2 regions of the Rhodococcus sp. OS5 genome follow, and region 2 is predicted to be linked to the other one. Evidence: riboswitches for the same ligand, from Rfam matches in the RefSeq annotation. Region 2 holds a riboswitch; the other holds the start of a gene.

Region 1 (11,310 bases), 1.2 Mb from region 2:
TCGACGAGTGTTGCCATTTCGCCCAGTACCTCGCCGCCGCGGATCTTGACGGCGCCGATCTCGGTGATGGAGTCCTGGTCGGCGCTGCCCCCTGTGGTCTCGAGGTCGACGACGACAAATGTTGTCTCGCTCAGCGGTGTGTCCAGTTCGTCGAAGCTCAGTTGCCGCCCGACGTCGAACTTCTCCCCGTCGGAGAACGGGGGCGGAGACGGAAATTCTCGGGCCGAGGCGGGACTCACACCGCAGACAGTAGAAGTACCCCCCGACACGAATTCGAGAGTGCAGACACGGAATCCGACCCGCACGGACTTCCATTGCGAAATCGGTGGATGAACGCCCGACAAAAGTAGGAGAGACGAGGATCACACTTGCGGTGGGAACTCGCGAATGTGGACGCGCGCCTACTTGTGAGTAGGGCGAGTCGAGGGGTCTTCGGTGCGTCTGTCGACGGCTGAAACCGCGTCCGTGACCGGAACAGGTTCTAGTTTCAAGTAATCATCGTTGAACTGCATGGAAGATCGGATTGTCGGGTTTGGTGAGCCTTGGCAGTGGGTAACGGGCGCGGGTTTGACGGCCTGGAGTGGGTCGCCGAACCGACCTGTTGTTATCTCCCCGTGACCCGCCGGGCGTATCGCGGGCGCGGCACCACGATTTCCGGCGAATCGGGCACGATTGTCACGAAGCGGTCGACATCGTCGCGATCATTTCGTAACCTTCCTGAGACCTAACGAAGTCTTGCCGGACCAAACAGGACCGGCATCGTCAGGAACCGCCTAATCGGGATCTCCGCGAGGAACCCGAACCGGGAACCCAAGTTTCCACTGGGGTGAATCCCGCCTGGGGTGCAGCACGCAGGATCGCTGCAGACCACGCGGGTAGGGCTGATCTTCCCAGCCCGAACCCGTCAGCTAACTCGGTCGGCGGATGAATGGAAGAAATGGAGCACCCCTTAAGTGGCGTCACAGAGTTTCAAGCGTTCAGCGCAGTTGGCAGTAGCCGGCGCGCTCGCAGTCGGAGCATTCGCTGCAACCGCTGCACCTGCCTCGGCAGACCCCATCACCATCCCCGGCGTCGGCACGTTCGAGGTTCCGGGCGTTTCTATTCCTCAGTTGCCGGTCATTCCGGGCATCACCGACATCGCACCGGCTGCACCGGCCGCTCCCATCTCCAGTGTTGGTGAGCAGGCAGTTCGCGCCGCAGAGAGCAAGCTGGGCTCCCCGTACGTGTACGGCGCAGCCGGCCCGGACGCATTCGACTGCTCCGGTCTCGTTCAGTGGGCATACAAGCAGGCCGGTCTCAACCTGCCTCGCACGAGCTACGACCAGGCTGCAGCCGGCGTTGCCGTCGCACAGTCCGATCTTCAGGTCGGCGACGTGATCTCCTTCTACGGCGGATCGCATTCGGGCATCTACGCCGGTAACGGCAATGTCATCCACGCGTCGACCGCTGGTCAGCCCGTGAAGCTCGCTCCGGTGTCCTCGATGCCGTACGACGGCGCTCGCCGTTACTGATTTCTGAACACGCTCGACGGCTGTCTCCGGTAGGCAGTCGGAACGATCCGCCGCTGTGATGCGGCGGAGCTCGGGGGAGCTCCGGATCTTCGAATGTGGGCCTCGAATCTTCGATTCGGGGCCCACATTTTCGTTTCGCGACAATTCGCCCGGTACTTCACCCCGACACGCCTACCGGCGAGTAGACACAAACGTATGCCGTTCCGTAACCTTATCGAGACATTGCGCGGCCGAGACAGGTACTGTGGATAGTTGACAGCCAGCTAACAGATCGTCGACCGGTCCCGGTCGACGTCGCTTCACCGAGACGGAGAGTTGCATTCCGTGGTTTCATCGAAAAACAACAGTCGAGTACGGGCCGCATTGACAGTGGGAGTGCTGGCGTTCGGACTCGTTGCAGGGCCTTCGATGCAGGCCGGTGCCGACCCCGTCATCACCAACCCCACCGAGGCGCTCGACAAGCTCGGTGAACTCTCCCGGGTTTCCGAGCAGACCAACGAAGCGCTGCACAACGCGCAGATCGACCTCGACGCGAAGCTGGCAGTCGCGAATGATGCGGACGTGCGATCGGCAGCCGATCAGGGTCTTCTCGACGCGGCTTCGGCGCGCGTCGCCGAGTTCGCTCCGGCGGTAAACCGTATTGCCACAGCGAATTACCAGGGTGCGCGAACCAATCGCCTCTTTGCGTTGATGGTGAGCGACTCGCCGCAGCAGTTGCTCGACCAGATGTCTGCGCTCGACGTGATTTCCAACGACGCGGCAGTACAGGTCTCTCAGTTCAACCAAGCCACTGCCGATGCGCGTGCCGCCTCGGAAGCGTCGAAGCGATCGGCCGAAGAAGCGCGAACCGCCGCCGATCAAGCCCGCGCGCTCAGTGACGATTTGCAGCGCAAGCAGAGTGAACTGCAGACGCAGATCGCCGACGTGACCAAAGCCTTCCAGAATCTCACCGACGACGAACGTAACCAACTGAGCGGTACGCCTTTCCCGCCGGACGTCGATCTCAGCAAAATTCTGGCTAACTTGACCCCTGGCTCGGGTGCTGCTGCTCTGCAGGCAGGCCTCACGCGGATCGGTGACCCGTACGTCTGGGGCGCGACCGGCCCGAACGAGTTCGACTGCTCAGGTCTGGTGGTATGGGCCTACAAGCAGATCGGAAAGACTCTGCCGCGATCGAGCCAAGCGCAGGCGCAGGGCGGTGTACCGGTGTCGAGGGACCAACTACAGCCCGGCGACGTCGTGACGTTCTACAGCGACAACTCGCATGTCGGCATCTACGCCGGCGACGGAAACATTCTGCATGCGTCGACGTTCGGCGTACCGGTGAAGGTCCAGTCGATGGCAGGCATGGAGTTCTCCACTGCGCGTCGTTACTGACGGCTTGCTGCGCCCGAGCGGCGTGTGGCCAGCCGCCGTGAAGCGTCGAGTCGAGTTCTCCTACACTCGGCACCGTGCCGACTGAACCGATGACGACGCCCGACGTCGGCGCAGATCGACCACGCCGTTGGGAGTATCCGGCCCTCGTGGCGCTCGGTGTAGCCGTGGTGCTCGTTCTGGGCCTGACGATCTTCCTGACGAACAGGTCCGATTCCGACGAAAACGCCGCCGCCGAACAGGACGCGGAACGCAGCGCTCAAGTCCAGAGCTTTCTCGATGCATGGGCCGCGGCTCAGATGTCCGACGATCCGTCGGGGCTGGCGAAGTTCGTCGACAGTGCCGCCGCACCCGGTGTGCTCGAGGCGGAAGTTCGACGAGCCACTGCTGCGGGAGCGCTTGAATTCTCCGACTGGGGATACGAGATTCCCAGCGGCGGCCTGACTCCGGCGCCGCGAACCGGTGCGCCGGGCGGAGACGTCGAAGTATGGAATGCGCAAGTTCTGTTGCGGTACGCCCTCGACGGCGTCGACGCATTGCCCACGCGCAAGGCAGTGTCCATGACACTCGCGAAACGCGGCGATCAGTGGTCGGTTCTTGCGGACGGGTCGATCGTCGGACTGGACGGCGCCCGAACGGCGGGCGAATCCTGGAATGGCCCCTGGGACTTCGGCCCGCTTGCCGTCGCCGAGAATTCTGCGGGTAACGCGCTGGTGATCGGCCACCCGGGTCAGCAGGCGTTCGTCGACGCTTTGGCTGCCGATGTGGACTCAGCCATCGAGAACACGACGCAGTTGTGGGGGCCGTGGTGGTCCGAGCGCGCGGTGCTCATGGTGGCGGGGTCCGCTGAGGAATTCACCGCACTGGTCGGCTCCCATCACGACGGCGCTTCGATTGCTGCAGTGTCGGTCGCGGATGCGACGGCGGACGGGTCATCCGACGTGAGCGGCCAGCGAGTGGTCTTCTCGCCTGCCGCGGCTTCGAGGTTGACCGACATCACCAGGCGAACGGTGTTGCGCCACGAACTGATGCACATAGCCGCCCGATCGAAAACCCGTGACGGGTCGCCGATGTGGGTATTGGAAGGGTTTGCCGAATACGCGGGAAACCGTGGATCCTCGCGGGCCTGGGGTGAGATCGCGCCGACTCTGGCAGCAGCGGTACGCTCCGGCGATACTCCGACCGAGTTTCCGGACGACACGCAGTTCAGCGGTGTACCGGTCGTGAGTTCACTGGCGTACGAATCGGCGTGGTCGATCAACGCGTATATCGCCGATCGATTCGGAGAAGCAAAGCTGACCGACCTCTTTCGCGCTCTCGCCTCCGGAAAGATGACGGCCGAAGACCTCGATTCGCGGATCCGAGCGGTCGTTGGCGTCGGAACCGAGGAACTGCGAGCCGGATGGGTCGACTGGACCAACAGCCATCTGGGCTGAGCGGTTCGCGGCTGGGTCGATTGCAGCGGCGAGGTGCCCTTCGCACGTTTGAAGCACCGAGTGCCCTACGGTGGACGGATGCGCCGGACCCTCTTGGTGACCAACGATTTTCCTCCTCGCCCCGGAGGTATCCAGTCGTATCTCCACACGTTCGCCGGGCATCTGCCGCCGGACAAGTTGGTGGTGTACGCACCGCGGTGGCGGGGCGACTCGCACAAGAAGTTCGATGCGGCACAGCCTTTCGAGGTCGTTCGGCACCCGACGACGCTGATGCTGCCGTCGCCTTTTGTCGCTCGTCGAGCCGCGAAGTTGGTCAAGAAGCACGACTGCGAGTCGGTCTGGTTCGGTGCGGCAGCGCCGTTGGCGTTGTTGGCGCCGGTTGTTCGACGTGCCGGAGCGAGCCGAGTGATCGCGAGTACTCACGGCCACGAGGTCGGATGGTCGATGATTCCCGGTGCGCGGCAGTCGTTGCGTGTGATCGGTGACCACACCGATGCGGTGACGTTCGTCAGCAAATACACCCGTGGGCGGTTCTCGGCGGCCTTCGGCCCGCAAGCGGCGCTCGAGCACCTTCCTTCCGGAGTGGACACGTCAGTGTTCCACCCGGACTCGGTCGCCCGCGCGGAACTGCGTAAGCGATACGGGCTGGGCGAGCGGCCCACGATCCTGTGCCTGTCGCGGCTCGTGCCACGCAAGGGGCAGGACATGCTCATCAAGGCGCTGCCGACCGTACGCAAGAGCATTGACGGGGCGGTACTGGTGATCGTCGGAGGTGGGCCGTACGAGGACCATCTCCGCCAATTGGCGCGTAAGACCGGGATGGACGATCACGTCGTCTTCACGGGCACGGTGCCCGCCGCAGAGTTGGCGGCGCACCACACGATCGCCGACGTGTTCGCCATGCCGTGCCGTACCCGAGGCGCCGGATTGGACGTCGAAGGACTGGGAATCGTCTACCTCGAGGCCTCGGCTACCGGTGTGCCGGTCATCGCCGGGCGCAGTGGTGGCGCTCCGGAAACGGTGCAGCAGAACAAGACCGGGCTCGTGGTCGACGGCACCTCTGTTCGCGACGTCGCCGAATCCGTGATCGAGGTGCTGTCCGATCGTGATCGCGCGGCCGCGATGGGAGCAGCCGGCCGGGCATGGGTTGCCGAAGACTGGAAGTGGGACACGCTCGCTTCGAAACTGCGTAATCTCCTCGGCTGAGCAAACGGGACTCGAACGCGAACGGCCCGCACCGAATTCGGTGCGGGCCGTTCATGTCGGCACGTTCGTGTCGGCAGAGGGCTGATCGGCGAAAGACTACTTGGCGTAGATCTTTTCGATGTCGGCGGCAAAGCTCTCGTGCACGACGTTGCGCTTGAGCTTCATCGTGGGCGTGAGTTCGCCTGTGTCCTCGGAGAAGTCGACCGGAAGAATGCGGAACTTCTTGATCGCCTCGGCGTGTGAGACGAGCTTGTTGGCCTCGTCGATGGCGTCCTGGATTTCGCCGACCAGTTCGCCGTCCGAAACCAGGTCGGCCGCTGTGGTTCCTGCGGCCTTGTTGTTGCGCTCGTTCCAGGCGGGAAGAGCTTCGGCGTCGATGGTGATGAGGGCGCCGATGAAAGGCTTCTGGTCGCCGACCACGATGGCCTGGCTGATCAGCGGGTGCGCGCGAAGGGAATCCTCGAGCTGAGCGGGGGAGACGTTCTTGCCGCCTGCCGTGACGATGATTTCCTTCTTGCGGCCGGTGATGGTGATGTAGCCGTCCTTGTCGACGGTGCCGAGGTCGCCGGTGTGGAACCAGCCGTTCTCGATCGACTCGGCGGTCGCCTTCTCGTTGCGCCAGTAGCCGGTGGAGACCACCGGTCCCGAGAGGAGGATTTCGCCGTCTTCTGCGATACGAACGGAGTTGCCGGCCAACGGCTTTCCGACAGAGCCGACCTTCTGTGCGCCGATGGTGTTGACGGCGAACGCTGCGGTGGTCTCGGTCAGTCCGTAGCCCTCGTAGATCGTGACACCGATACCGCGGAAGAAGTGGCCGAGTCGAGCGCCCAGAGGTGCACCACCGGAAATGGCCAGCTGGCACTGCCCGCCGAGCGCTGCGCGCAGCTTCGAGTACACGAGCTTGTCGAAGAGAGCGTGCTTGGCCTTGAGAACGATGCCGGCGCCGCCCTTGTCCTGCGCCTCGCTCCACGCGACGGCAGTGTCTGCGGCCGCGTCGAAGATCTTTCCCTTGCCGTCGCCGTGCGCCTTGGCGCGTGCGCTGTTGTAGACCTTCTCGAACACGCGCGGCACCGAGAGGATGAAGTCGGGCTTGAACTCGCCGAACGTCGGAACGAGGTTCGGGATGTCGCTCGTGTGCCCCAGCGCTGCACCGGCGTCGAACGACGCGATGCTGACTGCGCGAGCGAGAACGTGCGCGAGCGGCAAGAACATCAGAGTGCGAACGCCGGGTGTCTTGAGCAGCGTGCCCAGGTTGGAGTCGAGGATGCCCTTCGACTCGGCAATCAGGTTGGAGTGCGTCAGCTGGCAGCCCTTGGGTCGGCCCGTGGTGCCCGACGTGTAGATCAGGGTCGCGGGATCGGATGCCTTCAGTGCCGCGACGCGGGCGTGGACGTCCTCGTCGGAGATGTCGGCGCCCAATGCGGTCAATTCCTCGACAACACCTTTACCGCCTGCCGCGGCATCGATCTGGTAGACCGTGCGCAGCGCGGGGGCGGCTGCAGCGACGTCCTTCACGGTCGCGGCATGTGCGTCGTTCTCGACGATGAGGTCGATTGCTTCGGAGTCCTCGAGAATCCAGCGAACCTGCTCGGCTGCGGAGGTTTCGTAGATCGGAACCGTCACGCCGCCGGCCGCCCAGATGGCGTAGTCGACGAGCGGCCATTCGAAACGCGTCGCCGACATGAGGCCGACGCGGTCGCCCTGCTTGACGCCGATCGCGATGAGGCCCTTGGCGACGGCAGTCACCTGAGCGGCGAAATCGCCTGCAGTGACATCGACCCATGCATTTCCGACTTTGCGCTTGTAGACAACCGCCGCCGGCTTCGTCTTCGCGAAGGCGAAGACCGAGTCGACCGCGGAGGCATCCTCGGGAATGGTGAACGTCTGGGGTGCGCTGAACTCAGGCACGAAATACCTCCGACACTGCGAAATACTGACGAGTAGGGTTTTCGTCTCCTACTGTAGTCGCATGTCCGACGCAGTTGTGGCCAGGCTTACAGTCTGTCCGGTATGTAGTGTTGCGACACCCCTCGACGCTTCGCGGACGCGATATGTGAAGCTACTTCGGTGAGCAGCATTCAGGTCGCAGACCAGACTTTCATCGCCGCCCCGCCCGAGCGGGTCGCCGAACTGTTGTCCTCGCGCGCGCAGTGGCGTCGCTGGTTCAGTGATCTCGAGCTCGAAGTCCGGGAAGATCGCGGTCCCGCAGGATTCCGTTGGGGAGTGTCAGGTCAGCTGGTCGGCACCATGGAGGTGTGGCTCGAACCGGTCATGGACGGGACGATCGCGCACTACTTCCTGCACTGTGAGCCGGTCGGCGTATCGCCGTCCGATCTGGCGACCCTCGACCTCGCCGGGATGAACCGCAAGCGTCGGGTCGATGGCAAGGTCATGTCGTTCCAGCTCAAACGCGAACTCGAAGCGGGACGTGCCGCCGGAGTAGCACCGGACTGATAATCGAAGCACTGCACGTTGTGCAGGTTCTGGACTTTTGACGAAGGAAGGTAGCGCAGTCGTATGGCCGAGAAGACCAAGGGGTTGATCAGCATCGACGCTCCTGCCGACGCCGTGATGGACGTCATCGCCGATTTCGAGCGGTACCCCGAGTGGGTGGCCGCGGCGAAGTCCGTCGAGGTGACGGCGCCGGGACAGGGCGGCCGCGCGGACCGAGTACGTTTCGTCCTCGACGCGGGGATGGTGAAGGACACCTACGAACTGCAGTATTCGTGGGCACCGGACGGTATGGCGGTGAGTTGGGAGCTGATCTCGGGCGAGATTCAGAAGTCCCAATTCGGTTCGTACACACTCGAGCCCGGCCCGAACGGCACCACGTCGGTCACCTACGAGTTGACGGTCGACCTGACGATTCCGATGATCGGACTGTTCAAGCGCAAGGCCGAGAAGATCATCACCGACACAGCTCTGAAGGAACTGAAGAAGCGAGTCGAGGGCTGAGTGCCGGAGCAACGATCGCGCGTCCAACTGTTCGTCGGTAAAGGCGGAGTAGGCACGACGACGCTTGCCGCAGCGACTGCTGTGTCGGCTGCGACCGATGGGGCGAGAGTGCTGCTCGTGTCGATCGATCAGGCAGGTTCTCTTGCAGACGTCCTGGGCGTGCCGAATCCGCGAACGACCACATCTCTCACCGAGCGTCTCGACGTCCGGCAACTCGACACGTCAGCGCTCCTCGAGGACAAGTTCCGAGGATTGTCGGGGTTGATCGACGCTGCAGGAACTTTCGGAGCGGGAGATCACGAACACGGTTCGTCGTTCGAGGGCTTGGAACCGGAAGAGTTGACGGGATCCCTGGGCATCCAAGACATGCTCGGGCTCGCCGAGATCGTCGACCTCTCGGACAGCGGCGACTACGACCTCGTGATCGTGGACTGTCCGGCCGCAGCCGAAGCGCTGCGGCTACTCGGCTCGCCGTCGATGGTGTCGGAGTATCTCGAGCGATTGTGGCCGCGGCACAGGCGGATGGTCGCTGTGACAGGTACGGACATGCGGCTGCTCCTGTTCGTGTCCGTCGTCGAACGCGTGCTCGCGTCGGTGGATCGGATCGCGGTTCACCTCTCGGATCGGGAGAACACCGGCGTGCGTGTGGTGACGTCGGCCGACGGCGTGTCGGTCGCGGCGACTCGTCGGACGTTGTCCGGGCTGGCTCTGGCCGGGTTGCGAGTTGACGGGATTGTGGTCAACAACCTTGTCCCGCAGTTCAACTCGTCCGCCGGGAAGAGTGTCGACGATTCACCGGCGGCGCAGTGGCTCGCGTCGATCCGGGCGGCTCAGGCACTCGTCGTGGACGAACTGCGTGGATCAACCGATGGAATGTCCGTCACAACGGTCGAACGCGCTTGCGCCGAACCGGTAGGGTTGGCCGCTCTGGGCGAGATCGCGGCCACGTTCGAGGGTGGAGCGGGCACGGATTCGGGCACCGTCGGTACCGCGGACAACATCGTGGTGTCGTTGGAGTCCGGGACCGGAGTCGATTCGGTGTACGTGATGCGGATGTACCTTCCGCTCGTGGATCCGTCGTCGTTGTCGTTGGGCCGGGTGGAGGACGATGTGCTGGTGGGAGCAGACGGCGTACGACGCAGAGTTCGTTTGGCGTCGGTGCTGCGTCGTTGTGTCGTGAACGGGGCGGAGTTGGACGGCAGTTACCTGATCATCCGGTTCAGCCCGGATCCCGCGGTGTGGCCGGTATGAGCGAAGAGCACGAGCGCCTCGTCGCGGAGTTTCGCGCGCTGGCGGAAACCGTTCTGACGCGCCTGGAACCGGTGCTGCAGAAGGCCGCAGCAGCGACGGCCGACGTTGCGAGTGACTCGGCGTCCACGGACACGCAGCCGGTGTTCACCGGCTGCAGCTGGTGCCCGGTGTGCGCCCTCGCCGCACTGGTTCGCGGTGAGCACCACGAACTGTTGGCATTCCTCGCGGGTCAAGCAGCAGCATTCCTTGCGTTGCTTCGTGAGATTCTCGACGAGTTTCTCGGGGGGCCGTCAGGCCCCGATCGTGGACCCGAAGGCGGTCCGACGACGCCAGGTGCGGAGCGAACTCGCACGGCGGCATTTGTCCCGATCAACGTGACGGTCAAGGACTGACTCAGTACCCCGGGTAGAGCGAACGGCCCGAGATGAGCACAATCGACACAATGGTCACCGACGCACGAGGCACCGATTCAGGGTGCGCACTCCAGCGGACGCCGCTCGCGCGGGAATCGTCGCGATGAGCGCGCGCCGCTTGAAAGCGGTCTCCGACTCCACCATGGACGACATCTTGACGGTCGGCATCGACGTCGGCGGGACGAGTATCAGGGCCTCCGTCGTGGACGTCGACGGACAAGTGCTCGAGATGATTCAAGCCCCGACCCCGCAGTCGGCCAGGGCACTCGAAGACGGTCTCGATCGCGTCGTGCGCGAATTGGTCACCAGGCACGAGGTATCGGCCGTGGGGTTGGCGGTCGCCGGCTTCATCACCTCCGATCGAAGCTCGGTTCGGTTCGCTCCGCACTTGCCATGGGTGGACGCGCCGGTCGGAAGTGACTTGAGCAAGCGGCTCGGCTTGCCGGTCGTTCTCGAACACGACGCCAATGCAGCGGCGTTCGCGGAGCACCGATTCGGCGCGGCCGCAGGTGGCCGCAATGTCGTGATGGTGGCAATCGGGACCGGCATCGGTGGTGCGCTGCTGATCAACGGTGAGCTGTACCGGGGGAGTCACGGCGTCGCCCCCGAACTGGGCCACATCCAGGTCGTTCCGGGCGGGCGTCAGTGCGCGTGTGGCAAACGTGGGTGTTGGGAGCGCTATTGCAGCGGAACGGCGCTCGTCGACACGGCAATCGAACTGCTTGCCGCCGACCCGGCCGCGTCGACGGTCCTGGCGCGTGAGGTAGCGGTGGATCCTGGTTCGCTCACCGGTCGCCGGATCGCCAACGCCGCGCAGGACGGTGACCCACTCGCGCTTGCAACGATCGCCGAGTTCACCCGTTGGCTGGCCGTGGGTCTGGCCATGGTCGGTGACGTCTACGATCCCGATCTGGTCGTGATCGCCGGCGGCGTCGCGAGTTCTGCCCCACTGTTTCTCGACGACGCCCGCGAGCAATACGCGACATTGTTGACCGGCGCGAAGCACCGCCCACTGGCCCGCATCCGTTCCGCTCAGCTGGGCGAAGCTGCGGGCATGGTCGGCGCCGCCGCTTTGGCCCGATCGGTAGTGCCTCAGGATCTCGGTGGGGTCGACGGCGCTGGAACCACGTCTGCCGGACTGTGATCGGGTCGATCCTGCAGGGG
Region 2 (11,310 bases):
GCCGTCGCGACGTCGAGCAGATCTGCCAGTGCGTCGGCCGTCTCGAAGCTGCCGAGCACCACTCGTTGTGCAGGCAGTGCCGCTCCCAGCCACGGTCGGTCGAGAACAAGGGCGTCGCCGGGATCGACCAGATCGCCGGAAAGGCCTCGCACGAACGGCGGCAGGTGCAGTTCCTCCAGGTCGAGAACCCGTCGCTGCGCTGCCTCCCCCAGTAGTCGGTGCGTCCGCGCGACGACGGCGGAGGCCGGCATCCGTAGTGGGTCGGCAAGCCGATCGAGCAGCAGCTGAGCCAGTTCCGGATCGTCGACGGTATCCGATGCCAGCAATCCGGAGAAGAATCCGGCGTCGGGGTGTTCGGCAGCATCGAGCAATCCCTCGAAGGTGCGATCGCCCGGAGCGCGCAGCAAGCCCAGCACCTCACCGCCGAGTTCGGCATTCGAACGCAACCACCACGCCGTGTATCCACGACGGTCGGTGAGCAGCGCCCGCGTCGCCGGCGACTCGACCAGCAGCGACAGCGCCTGCGGCCAGCGGTCTTCGTCCACGAGATCGAGATCGCGCACGGCTTCGATGTATTCGGGGTCCTCGTCGAGGGTGTCCCACCATGCGTCTTCGGCGTCGAGATCGTGATCGGGGCCGGACGGCAATTCCTCACGGACCACCGTGAAACCCCACCCGACACCGACTACCCGTAGCGCCTGCTCCCCCACCCGCTGAACAAAATCAGCGTCGACGATGCCGAAGGGAGAATCCTCGACCAGGACGCTTGCAAGGGGAGCTCCCGGAAGCAGAAGTTGGTCGGCGGACCGCAATTCGCCTTCCGAATCAGGAAGCAGCACTTCACCGATCCACGACGGCAGCGCCCCTGGCGCCACGTGGGCCGCCAATCCGAGCACCACTTGCGCCAACTCCGTCGCTACCGAATCATCTTGGTCCGCAGCATCTTCGATCAATGCGCGCAGCGCCGGATCGGACAGCAGGTCGGTGGCACTCGCGGTCTGCGCTCCCAATCGAGACAGCAACGGGTGAACCGCGACGGGATGAACCAACCTCGTCCACTCCACCGACGGCGCGTCTTCGCCCAGTTCGACGCCGACGACGACGGTCCGCGGCCCGGTCACCGTCCGTCCATCGGAGAGCGGAACCGGCAGTGTTCCAAGCTCTTCCACCGCAAGAGTGTCGATCACCAGAGGCTCGAGAGCCGAATAGAGGCGATTCCACCACTTGGGTTCACGTTCCGAACCGCTGAGCAGTTCGGCGATGCGCGCGAGCCCGATGCGGTGTGTCGACACCGCCGCGAGCGCTCGCTCGTGCTTGGGGCCGGAGAGCTCGGGGACAACCAGGCCACCGATGATGTCGGTGAGCAACTCGGCAAGGTCATCACTGAGCCCGGGCACCACGGACGCTCGCTGCGGCGCGCGGTCGGGCTCACCGACCACCGGAAGCCACTCGTTTTCCTGCAGCTCCTTCAGAAGCGCTTCGCGCAGAAGCGAATCCGTTTCGCTGCGGGCAAAGGCAGGGATCGGAACGAGTGCCGTTCGCTGCCGAGGAGGTAGTGCAGCAAGGAACTTCGCGTACCCCTCGGCAAGCGGAGCGATCGGTGCAGCGGGCATGAGGCGTCGCCGATCGGGTTGCATTGCAATGTCGGCAATGATGATCGCGGGGATCGACAGTTCCTCGTCGGATCGCGTCGGCGCCCGCAGGACGTCGTCTGCGACCGGCTCGACGACCCCGTCGCGGACCGGCACCAACCATCGCGCGTTCGGCGCGGTGTACTGCCACCACGTGCGATCACCGATCGCGATCTCGACGAGGCCGGAATCCAGCACCCGTTCCGATCGCCGAAAAGTCTTCTCACCCAGACGAATTGATCCGAGAGCCGGGAGTTCGAGCAGCAGGTCGACTGCCTCACGTGTCATCTGCGAAAGCAGCGCCGCGGCATCGACGTCCGGCCGAAGCGTCAGCACCACTTCCGAATCAGCACCATCGCTCGGCAATTCGCCAGACGGCCACACCAAACGAAGTACGGGGACACCGGTTTCCGGCACCGGGAGTTCGCGAGACTCGATCTCGCGCAGAGTGTGCGAGGCAGAGAATCGAATCGATCCCGTCGACGAGCGCAGTTCCACCTCGTCACTGACCGAGAGAACTGCCGAGAATCCGACGCCGAACCGTCCCGTCACACCTTCGTCGGCGTCGACCTTGTTCGACGCGCGCAGCGCGGTCAGCGCATGTACACCGGATTCGTCCAGTGGACGGCCCGTGTTCGCCACCGTCAGCGTCCGACCGTCCACATCCACCCACAAAGAGCCCTGGACGCCCTCGCGTGCAGCTGCATCGGCAGCGTTCTGCGCCAGTTCGGTGAGCAGACGGTCGCGGTACCCGGCCTTTGCGAGGTCGGATTCCGCAGCCGCGTCTTCACGCAATCGCGTCGGAGATTCCGACCACGCGCGCAGCGTCGCCTCGCGGAGTGCGTCCGTACCGAACGGATCTTCTACTCGGTGGATACCGAATCCTCAACTGCAACAGCGCTCGACGGGCGAGCGGGCACCGCAATCAGCTCGACGGCCCCGTCGTCGAATGCGTCGAACTGCGGCGAGCCCGCACCGAGCGGCAGGCTGGTGTCCGAGTGCGCGCCACAACCGTAGGACACGCTGACCACACGGCCGTCTGCGGAGAGTTCGTTTCCGCACACACCGAACGCTGCGTGCAGCGAACCGGCGAGTGGAAGGAAGAATCCACACAGTCCACACGTCGACGGCGCGGCCTTCGCCATCTCCGACTCCGGGCCGAAGTCACCGTCGAACCAACGCTGCGCGGCATCGAGTCGGCCCTCGCGGCTCATGACCTGTTTGCGGCCGAGCCCGATTTCGAGAGCTACCTCGTCGACTTCCGGGTCACCGGTGGCGACGTAGCCGGGAACGAGGCGAGGATCCTCGGCCGGCGGGGCGAGTAGGTCACCGACGGACAGATCGCCGGGACGAATCCGCTGATCCCATGGCAGCCATTCCGGCGCAACCAACGCGTCGGGACCCGGCAACAGCGCCAACTCACTGATCGTGGCGTGGGTGTCCTCCGGTCCGGCAGCGACGACAACCGCCCACTGCCAACCGCGGTATCCCGGAATGTCTGCTGCAAATCGATGGGTGGCGGCAAATTCGTCCTCCGACGTCACGCCGAGGTATGCCCCCACACCGCCTTCATGCAGGTCGACGACTGCCTTTCGGGCAAGCTCGACCGCATCGGCCAGTACTGGGCGCGGCACTGCACGCTCTGGAGAAGTAGCAACACTCACTCCTCCAGTTTGCCGCACCACCGCAAGTCCGCAACGCACTGGGCTGCCATGCTGGGCAGATGAGTAGGTCACACGCCAATTCCGTGCGCACTTTTGCAGTGGTCGCCGTGATCGCCTCGGCCTTGGCGGGGTGCTCCGATTCCCCCGGCGCTCCCGACAACCTCACGTCCGAAACCGGCTCCGTCGAGATCGTTCGAGTGTCCGCGCACGATCCCGACGCGTTCACGCAGGGCCTCGAGATCGACGGAAACCGGTTGTACGAAAGCACCGGACGCGTCGGGCAGTCCTGGGTGCGCTCGAGCGAGATCTCCGACGAGCAGTCCCCCGCTTCGGGACCGGAAGTTGCGCGTGCCGATCTCGACCCGCCGTTGTTCGGTGAGGGCATCACGGTCGCCGGAGACACACTGTGGCAACTCACCTGGAAAGACGGCGTTGCCATCGCCCGTGACAAGGACACCTTGACCGAACGGGGGCGGTTCCCACTCGACACCGAGGGATGGGGAATCTGTTCGCTCGGGGATCGGATTGTCTCGAGCGACGGTTCGGCCACGTTGACCTTTCGCGATCCCGAAACCTTTGCGCCGATCTCGACCGTCGACGTCACCAGATCTTCGGAGTCCGTCGGCAAGCTGAACGAATTGGAATGCGCCGAAGACGGCTCCGTCTACGCCAATGTCTGGACCACGGACACCGTCGTCCGAATCGACCCGTCGGACGGCAGCGTCACGAACGTGTACGACGCTTCGCCGCTACGCGAAGAACTCGTCGCGGACGGATCGACCAGCACCGTCGACGTTCTCAACGGCATCGCGCAGATTCCCGGTACCGATCGATTCCTGCTCACCGGCAAGTATTGGCCGCAGATGTTCGAAGTCCGTTTTGTTAACTGAGTCCGACATGACACAGGACTCGCAGGGGTGTGCGTGGTAGCCGCGCCGACACTAGGACAGAATTGAGTGGTGACCGGACCGCGCGAACCCTACGACCCCGAAACTCGGCGAATCCACGACGAGCCGGAGGGGCAACAGGTGCACCCCGGTTACGACAATTACCCACCCGCGGCCCGCCCGGACAATTACCCACCTTCGGCCCGTCCCGCTGCCCGTCGCACGCCTTTGCCACCGCTGCATCCGATTCCCGAATCGCGGGGAGACTCCGAATCCGCGGCCGGTTCGAAGACGCCGGGGGCGGACGCTCCCAAGGCTCCACCGATGCCTCGCAAGCTCACCGTCACTCGCGTCGCAGCGATGCGCAGCCGCGAACTGACGAACAAGGGCATCGCGACCTTCCAGCGCGCGGCGAAGGCCGACGGCGCGGACAAGTCCGGTCTGACCGCTCTCACCTACGCGGTGATGACGAACAACGCGACCGACGCGGCGATCTCCGTCGCTCTGGCCAACACGCTGTTCTTCTCGGCCGCGACGGGCGAGGACAAGACCAAGGTCGCGCTCTATCTCCTGATCACGATCGCACCGTTCGCGGTCATCGCACCGCTCATCGGCCCCATGCTCGACCGGTTGCAGCGCGGACGCCGCATCGCACTCGCGTCGTCGTTCGGAATCCGGACGCTCCTCGCGGTGATCCTGGTCTTCAACTTCGACAGTTGGATCCTCTATCCGGCCGCGCTCGGCATGATGGTGCTCAGTAAATCGTTCTCGGTGCTCAAGAGCGCAGTGACACCACGCGTCCTACCACCGGAAATAGACCTGGTGCGCGTGAATTCGCGTCTGACGGTCTTCGGGCTGATCGGTGGAACGATCGGGGCCGGCGCTGTCGCAGGTGCGCTCGCGCTGGCTTTCGGTTCCACCGGCGCCTTGTGGTTCGCGGTCGCCGTCACCGTGTTCGGCGCATATCTGAGCATGCGAATCCCGTCGTGGGTCGAGGTCACCGAGGGTGAGGTTCCCGCGACCATCACCTACCACCCGGACGAAGCGCATCACGCCGGCAGCGCCCCACCGCAGCCGGACGCCAAACCTGCCAAGGTCCGTCAGCCTCTCGGACGCGCCGTGATCATCGGACTCTGGGGCAACGGCACCATTCGCGTGCTCACCGGCTTCCTGACGCTCTACATCGCGTTCGTCGCCAAATCACGCACCGATCACGAGCCGCTCCAGCAGGCCATGATGCTCGGCCTGGTCGGCGCAGCAGCCGGTCTGGGTAACTTCGCCGGAAATGCCACGGGTGCGCGCCTCAAGCTCGGCCGGCCTGCCTTGATCGTGCTCCGGTGTACTGCGTCGGTGTGGATCATCGCGGTGATCGCAGCTCTGACGGACAACCTCATGACGGCCGCGCTTGCCACGCTCATCGCATCGGCCGCCAGCGCGCTCGCCAAGGTCTCACTCGACGCGTCACTCCAGCACGACCTGCCCGAGGAATCGATCGCGTCCGGATTCGGTAGATCCGAGACGGTTCTGCAGCTGAGCTGGGTACTCGGCGGCGCATTGGGGGTTCTGCTTCCGACCGAATACTGGATCGGGTTCACTGTTGTATCGGTGTTCCTGACGATCGGGCTTCTGCAGACCTTCCTGAGCTACCGAGGAAGCAGCCTCCTGCCCGGCCTCGGCGGGAAGCGACCCGATCTGGCCGAACAAGAAGTGACCGAAGTGATTTACACCGGTAAATCCAACCGAGGACAAGGAAGTACTCCGCAGTGATGATGCGCTCGAGAACAAAGAAGATCGTGGCAGCGATCAGTGTCCTGATGGTGGTGGCACTGGTTGCTTACGTCTCCGTTCTTTTCGTGATCATCAAGAACATCAACGACGACCCCGACAAGCTGCCGGTCATCACTGCATACGCACACGGCAAGACGATCGAAACGAACCCTGCCGGTTTCTGCACCATCGACCTGTCCCAGTGCGCCCAGGTGGGCGACATCTACGCACTCGACGTTCCAGCGGGCTACCCGCTGCAGCTGTCGTTGTCGACGGACGTCTCGGATGCGCAGTGGGCACTGCTCGCCGTCTACGAGGATGCCGACGGCAACCAGACCGGTGAGCCCCGAGTCTTCGAGCCCGGCGAGGCCCTGGCAGTGACGGTCGAGTCTTCGAGCGATCCCGTCAAGCAACTCGTCGGCGTCGAAATCCACCTCGCCGTCGGTGAGGGAAGCGAACAGGGACTGCTGATCTGGTCGATCAAGACCGCCTGATCCCCGGAACGTCGAAAATGCCCTGCACACCGATTGGTGTGCAGGGCATTTTGTTTCGAAGCCGTGTATGGCAGCTCGTATCGAGCGATCAGGTGTCGAGCTCGCGAGCGACGGCCCGGACGACCTCGGAGATCCGCTGAGCGGTCTTGCGGTCCGGGTACTTGCCGTTGCGCAGATCCGGCTGGACCTTCGCCTCGAGCAACGTGATCATGTCCTCGACCATGCCGTGCAACTGATCAGGGGTGTGCTTACGCTCGACGGGCTCACGACGCGTCGCCGTCGCGCCGCGCAACGACGGCGCCGGCTCGAGTACCTTCAGGCTCAGTGCCTGCGGACCGCGGCGGCCCGCAGCCATTCCGAACTCGACGCGCTGGCCGGCCTTCAAGCCTTCGACGCCCTCGGGGAGAGCGGAAGCACGGACGTAGACGTCCTCGCCCTCTTCCTGCGACAGAAAGCCGAAACCCTTTTCGACGTCGTACCACTTCACCTTGCCGGTCGGCACCGCGTTCACCTGCTCATCACTCGACTGGGGCGTCTGCCCCAATGTGCTCGGGAGGCTCTCGGAAGAGCCTCATGGCCTTGCTCGCATCGCTTCCGGTGGAAGAATGCAAAAGAACGCGCCCCACACTTGCTTCAGCGGGGCGCGCAGTCTGTTAACAGTCTACCTGTGACGAACCCGGGTCGGCACCCAGGTTTACAGGCACTATCCTCGTAGGTGTGGACCCTCAACCGAACCCGCGCACTTCCGGCACCGGAAACGGTCTGTTCCGTACGGCGATGGCACTGTTCATCGTCGGATTCCTGGCGATCGTGGCCATCTTCGCAGTCCATATCTTCAGCGACACCCCACCCGGCCTGGCGTTGTACCTGGTAGCACTCGCGTGCCCGATCGGTTTCCTTCTGGCCATCGTCTACACGCTCAGATCCGGTCGACGCGTGCGCTGATCACTCCCGCCTCCAACCGAAAGGTCACTGACCATGAGAATCCTCCTGAACGTGATCTGGCTGGTCTTCGGCGGCTTCTGGCTGGCGTTGGGTTACTTCGCCGCAGGCATCATCTGCTGCATCCTCATCATCACGATTCCCTTCGGAATCGCGGCATTCCGCATCGGCATCTACGCACTGTGGCCGTTCGGTAAGACCGTCGTCGACAAGCCGACCGCTGGTGTCGGTTCGATGATCGGCAATGTCATCTGGGTGATCATCGCCGGTATCTGGTTGGCGATCGGACACATCGTCACCGCCGTCGCGATGGCGATCACGATCATCGGAATTCCGCTCGCGGTCGCGAACCTGAAGATGATTCCGATCTCGCTGATGCCGCTCGGCAAGGAGATCGTCGACGTGGACCGGGTGAATTACGCATAGTCGTGGACCGCGTCGATTACGCATAGCGGGCCCGCGGACCGAAGAACCCGACCACAGCAGTTGCTGTGGTCGGGTTCTCTGGTATCAGGTCGTATCAGCGGCCGAGGCTACCGAGTCCGGGGAGGTTACCGAGCGAACCGGTTCCCGTTCCCGGGTTGCCCGGATCGACGGGGCCGACCGGCCCCTCGGAGACCACGATGATCACGCTCGAAGCACGCGAAAGCACGCTCTTCGCAGTGATCTCGACGGTGACGCTGCCGACAGCGGTGGGGGTACCCGAGATGGTGCCGTCCTGTGCGAGGGACAGTCCGCCGGGCAGAGTGCCACTGGTGAGTGCAAACGTTGCGCGCGCATCGGCGGCAGTGAGCTTCTGCGAATACGCCTTACCTACCTGAGCGGCAGGCAATTCGACGGTCGCGGGTAGCGGGTACGCAGCAACGACTGTCACCTTGCCCCCGTTGGTCGTCGACGCGATGGCGCCGGTCGAGGTGTCGAGCGCGAGGTTTTTGACCTTCTCCAGTGCCGGAACCTTGGTATCGGTCAGAGCGGTGGTGGCGCGGGTCGTCAGATCGACCGACCACAGGTGTCCGTTCATGACGTCCGCGACATATGCAATGCCTGCCGCAGCGTCGACGACCACGCCGTTGGGAATCGCGGTCGGAGACAGCGTGGTCTTCGACAGAACCGCGCCGGCCGGGGTGATCGCCCACAGGTTGGTTGCCCGGGTGTCGGTCATGTAGATGTTGCCGGTGTTCGTGTCGACATCGACGTCGACCGGGTAGAGGTTGTCGGCACGCACGATCGACTTGAGTGCTCCGCCCTTGCGTACGTCCGCCTGCCACAGCGTGCGGCCGTAATTCTCGTCGAAGAAGTTGGTGTCCGCGATGTAGAGGAAGCCGCGGACACTGTCGAAGGCGAGCTTGGTCGGCGTTGCCGACTTGTGGACCAGAATGCTCGACACGGCGTCGGCGGCGTTGGGGTCGACGACTCGGATGTTGCCGGACTTGTAGTCCGAGAAGTACGCGCGGTGTGTTGTGGGATCGACGACGACATCGTTGATCTGCGGACGCGAGCCGTCGGGGTTCTTCTCGCTCAGCGTGACCGTCTTTTCGACCTTCCCGGTCTTCGTGTCGACAATCGAGATCGCGCCGCCGTAGGAGGAGGACACGTATGCGCGTCCGAGGCCTGAGTCGACGGCAAGTGCCGACGGGTAACCGACGACGCCGTCGATGGTGCCGACGGACTTGCCGGTGTTCGTGTCGACGACGGACAACGAGCTGGTCGGTCCGCCGTACTGCGTGATGTATCCGCGGTGGGTTGCCGCGTCGACGACGATGTCGCCGGGCTGGGTTGCGGAATAGCTTCCGACAACACCGTGTGTCGGATCCTCGGGTGAGGCGTGTGCAGCGGGAGCAGTGACGGCCAGGCCGACAGCAGCAGCGGCAACGGCGAGTGACGCGGTGACCGCACGCCGACGGTATTGCAGTTTCATGAGGGGTGCCCTACTTCTTTGGAAGACTCTGCGAAACCTGCCCAAGCGAGGCAAGTCAGGCAAACCTAACCTAAGTTTCATAGTCGATGTTGAGACACGGGCCACAACCTTGGGTCCGGATCGACGCACCTCTCAATCGCCCGAGATTCTATTTCCGCATAACGTGTGACCTTGCTCACATTACGGATGAATAACGGAACGGACACAACCGGACATTCACTCGGGCACCCCCACCTACCTGGGAAGAGTCTCCTGCGCTTTGTGTGACGCGTTGTACGTCTTTCGCCACGCCGCGTTATCAAATGGTGACACGAGCGACTCGAGCCGTTACCGTCGTTTTCGGCCGGGAAACTCGGCCACCTCCGGCCCGCCGCGCCAAGCCTTGTCCCGCGGGTACCGGACTTCCGACAGAGCATTCCAGGGACGAGGACGGGGGACCCAAAGTCCTCTGTGAGAACAGAAAAGTTCTCCAGTGGACACCGGTTCGATCGCAAGACCGAATCTTGGGGTGAAGCCAGACCCTTTCCAGCCAGGAAAGGCGAGGCCGGGCGACCTCTCAGCCCGAACCCGACAGCTGACCTCGCAGGCGCGTGTGGAGAGGATTTCGACCATCATGAGCGGACGCCATCGCAAGCCCACCACCACCGGCCGCACTGTCGCCAAGGTCGCCGTCACCGGCGCCATCATGGGCGTAGCAGGAATTGCAGCCACCGGAACCGCAAACGCTGCCCCCGACTCCGACTGGGATCGTCTCGCCCAGTGTGAGGCCGGCGGAAACTGGGCCATCAACACAGGCAACGGTTACCAGGGCGGACTGCAGTTCTCCCCCAGCACGTGGAACGCACACGGCGGCGGACAGTACGCAGCCACCGCAAACCAGGCCACTCGCGAGCAGCAGATCGTTGTTGCCGAGCGTGTTCTCGCAAACCAGGGTTGGGGCGCATGGCCGTCCTGCTCCTCCAGCCTCGGGCTGAGCAGCGGCGCCACCGAGCGTTCCGCTCCGGCCACGACGGCTCCTCAGGCAGCTCCGGCTCCGGCGCAGCAGGTCGCACAGACCGTTGCACACCCGGTCGCCGACGCCATCGATCAGGCAATCGCATTCGCCGAGGCCAACGGCATCCCGGTCGACCCGCAGATCCTCGCAGTCGCCGACACCGCGAAGTCGTTCCTCAAGTAACACCGGCAAGACTGTCCGCTCGGACGCTCGAACATCAAGAAGGCCCGCACCGATTCGGTGCGGGCCTTCTTCGTGTCGAGTTGTTATCGGTTGATGACGGTGTGCGGGTGTACGTAAGGAAGTGACTCCACCGGAACCGGAAAGGTGGTGTCCTCGCCGAAGGGTGAAAGTCCACCTGCGCGGGTCGATGACAATTCGGTCACTGCGTGATCTCCGTCTGCAGTTTCCGGCCATCCTGGATCTACATAGTGTTGCTTCGAATTGTTGGCCACGAAGTCATTTTGACAGGACGCCGTTACGCCGTACAGACCAGGTCTCTAATCTGATACCTGATGACCGAAACACGTGGCACCCCGGCGGGCAGTTCCGCAGCCGAAAGTCTGACCGATTGGCTCTCGGCGCGCAGTGACGCCGAGTTGACGGAGTTGCTGCGTCTGCGCCCCGATCTGGCCGTACCGCCGCCGAGCACGATGGTGGTTCTCAGCGGTCGGGCACAGCAACGCGCGTCGGTCAGCCGAGCCGCGGACGAACTCGACACCCTCGATTTCGGTCTTCTCGAATTGTTGGCACTGGCCGGCGCCGAGGAAACTCCGATGACGCGGGCGGAGCTCAACAGTGCGATCGCCGAACGCGCCCTGACCGGCAAGGGCAAGGTCACCAAGAAGGCCGTCGACAAGTCTCTGTCGAAGATGCGCGCGTCCGCCCTCATCTGGGGTGTCGATCCCATCAGCGTCGTCCCGGCAGTCATCGGGATGATTCCGTGGCGTGTGGGGCGCGCCCTCGAACCTGCCGAGGCGATGACCGAGACCGAGATCTCGGCTGCGCTCAAC

What was found. Region 2 has a riboswitch for cyclic di-AMP ahead of ACVZUB_RS23035 (transglycosylase family protein). Riboswitches for the same ligand answer to the same signal wherever they lie in the genome.
Region 1: linked by a shared signal. The riboswitch ahead of ACVZUB_RS17340 (C40 family peptidase) and the one ahead of ACVZUB_RS23035 (transglycosylase family protein) in region 2 are both predicted to bind cyclic di-AMP.

The regions. Positions count from the first base shown of each region.
Region 1 covers NZ_CM166368.1:3,741,034-3,752,343, reverse strand. Annotated here, with positions in the region: gene ACVZUB_RS17345 (DEDD exonuclease domain-containing protein) at 1-239, opposite strand, end outside; cyclic di-AMP (ydaO/yuaA leader) riboswitch at 761-939, shown strand; gene ACVZUB_RS17340 (C40 family peptidase) at 954-1,511, shown strand; gene ACVZUB_RS17335 (C40 family peptidase) at 1,836-2,888, shown strand; gene ACVZUB_RS17330 (peptidase MA family metallohydrolase) at 2,963-4,321, shown strand; gene ACVZUB_RS17325 (glycosyltransferase family 4 protein) at 4,400-5,527, shown strand; gene ACVZUB_RS17320 (AMP-dependent synthetase/ligase) at 5,624-7,435, opposite strand; gene ACVZUB_RS17315 (SRPBCC family protein) at 7,595-7,981, shown strand; gene ACVZUB_RS17310 (SRPBCC family protein) at 8,045-8,482, shown strand; gene ACVZUB_RS17305 (ArsA family ATPase) at 8,483-9,733, shown strand; gene ACVZUB_RS17300 (hypothetical protein) at 9,730-10,125, shown strand; gene ACVZUB_RS17295 (ROK family protein) at 10,250-11,290, shown strand.
Region 2 covers NZ_CM166368.1:4,949,995-4,961,304, forward strand. Annotated here, with positions in the region: gene ACVZUB_RS22990 (sacsin N-terminal ATP-binding-like domain-containing protein) at 1-2,426, opposite strand, end outside; gene ACVZUB_RS22995 (DUF3027 domain-containing protein) at 2,495-3,316, opposite strand; gene ACVZUB_RS23000 (glutaminyl-peptide cyclotransferase) at 3,355-4,185, shown strand; gene ACVZUB_RS23005 (MFS transporter) at 4,255-5,949, shown strand; gene ACVZUB_RS23010 (DUF2771 domain-containing protein) at 5,949-6,443, shown strand; gene ACVZUB_RS23015 (cold-shock protein) at 6,532-6,945, opposite strand; gene ACVZUB_RS23020 (hypothetical protein) at 7,161-7,388, shown strand; gene ACVZUB_RS23025 (YccF domain-containing protein) at 7,422-7,811, shown strand; gene ACVZUB_RS23030 (YncE family protein) at 7,906-9,303, opposite strand; cyclic di-AMP (ydaO/yuaA leader) riboswitch at 9,699-9,908, shown strand; gene ACVZUB_RS23035 (transglycosylase family protein) at 9,917-10,480, shown strand; gene ACVZUB_RS23040 (hypothetical protein) at 10,564-10,752, opposite strand; gene ACVZUB_RS23045 (helicase-associated domain-containing protein) at 10,813-11,310, shown strand, end outside.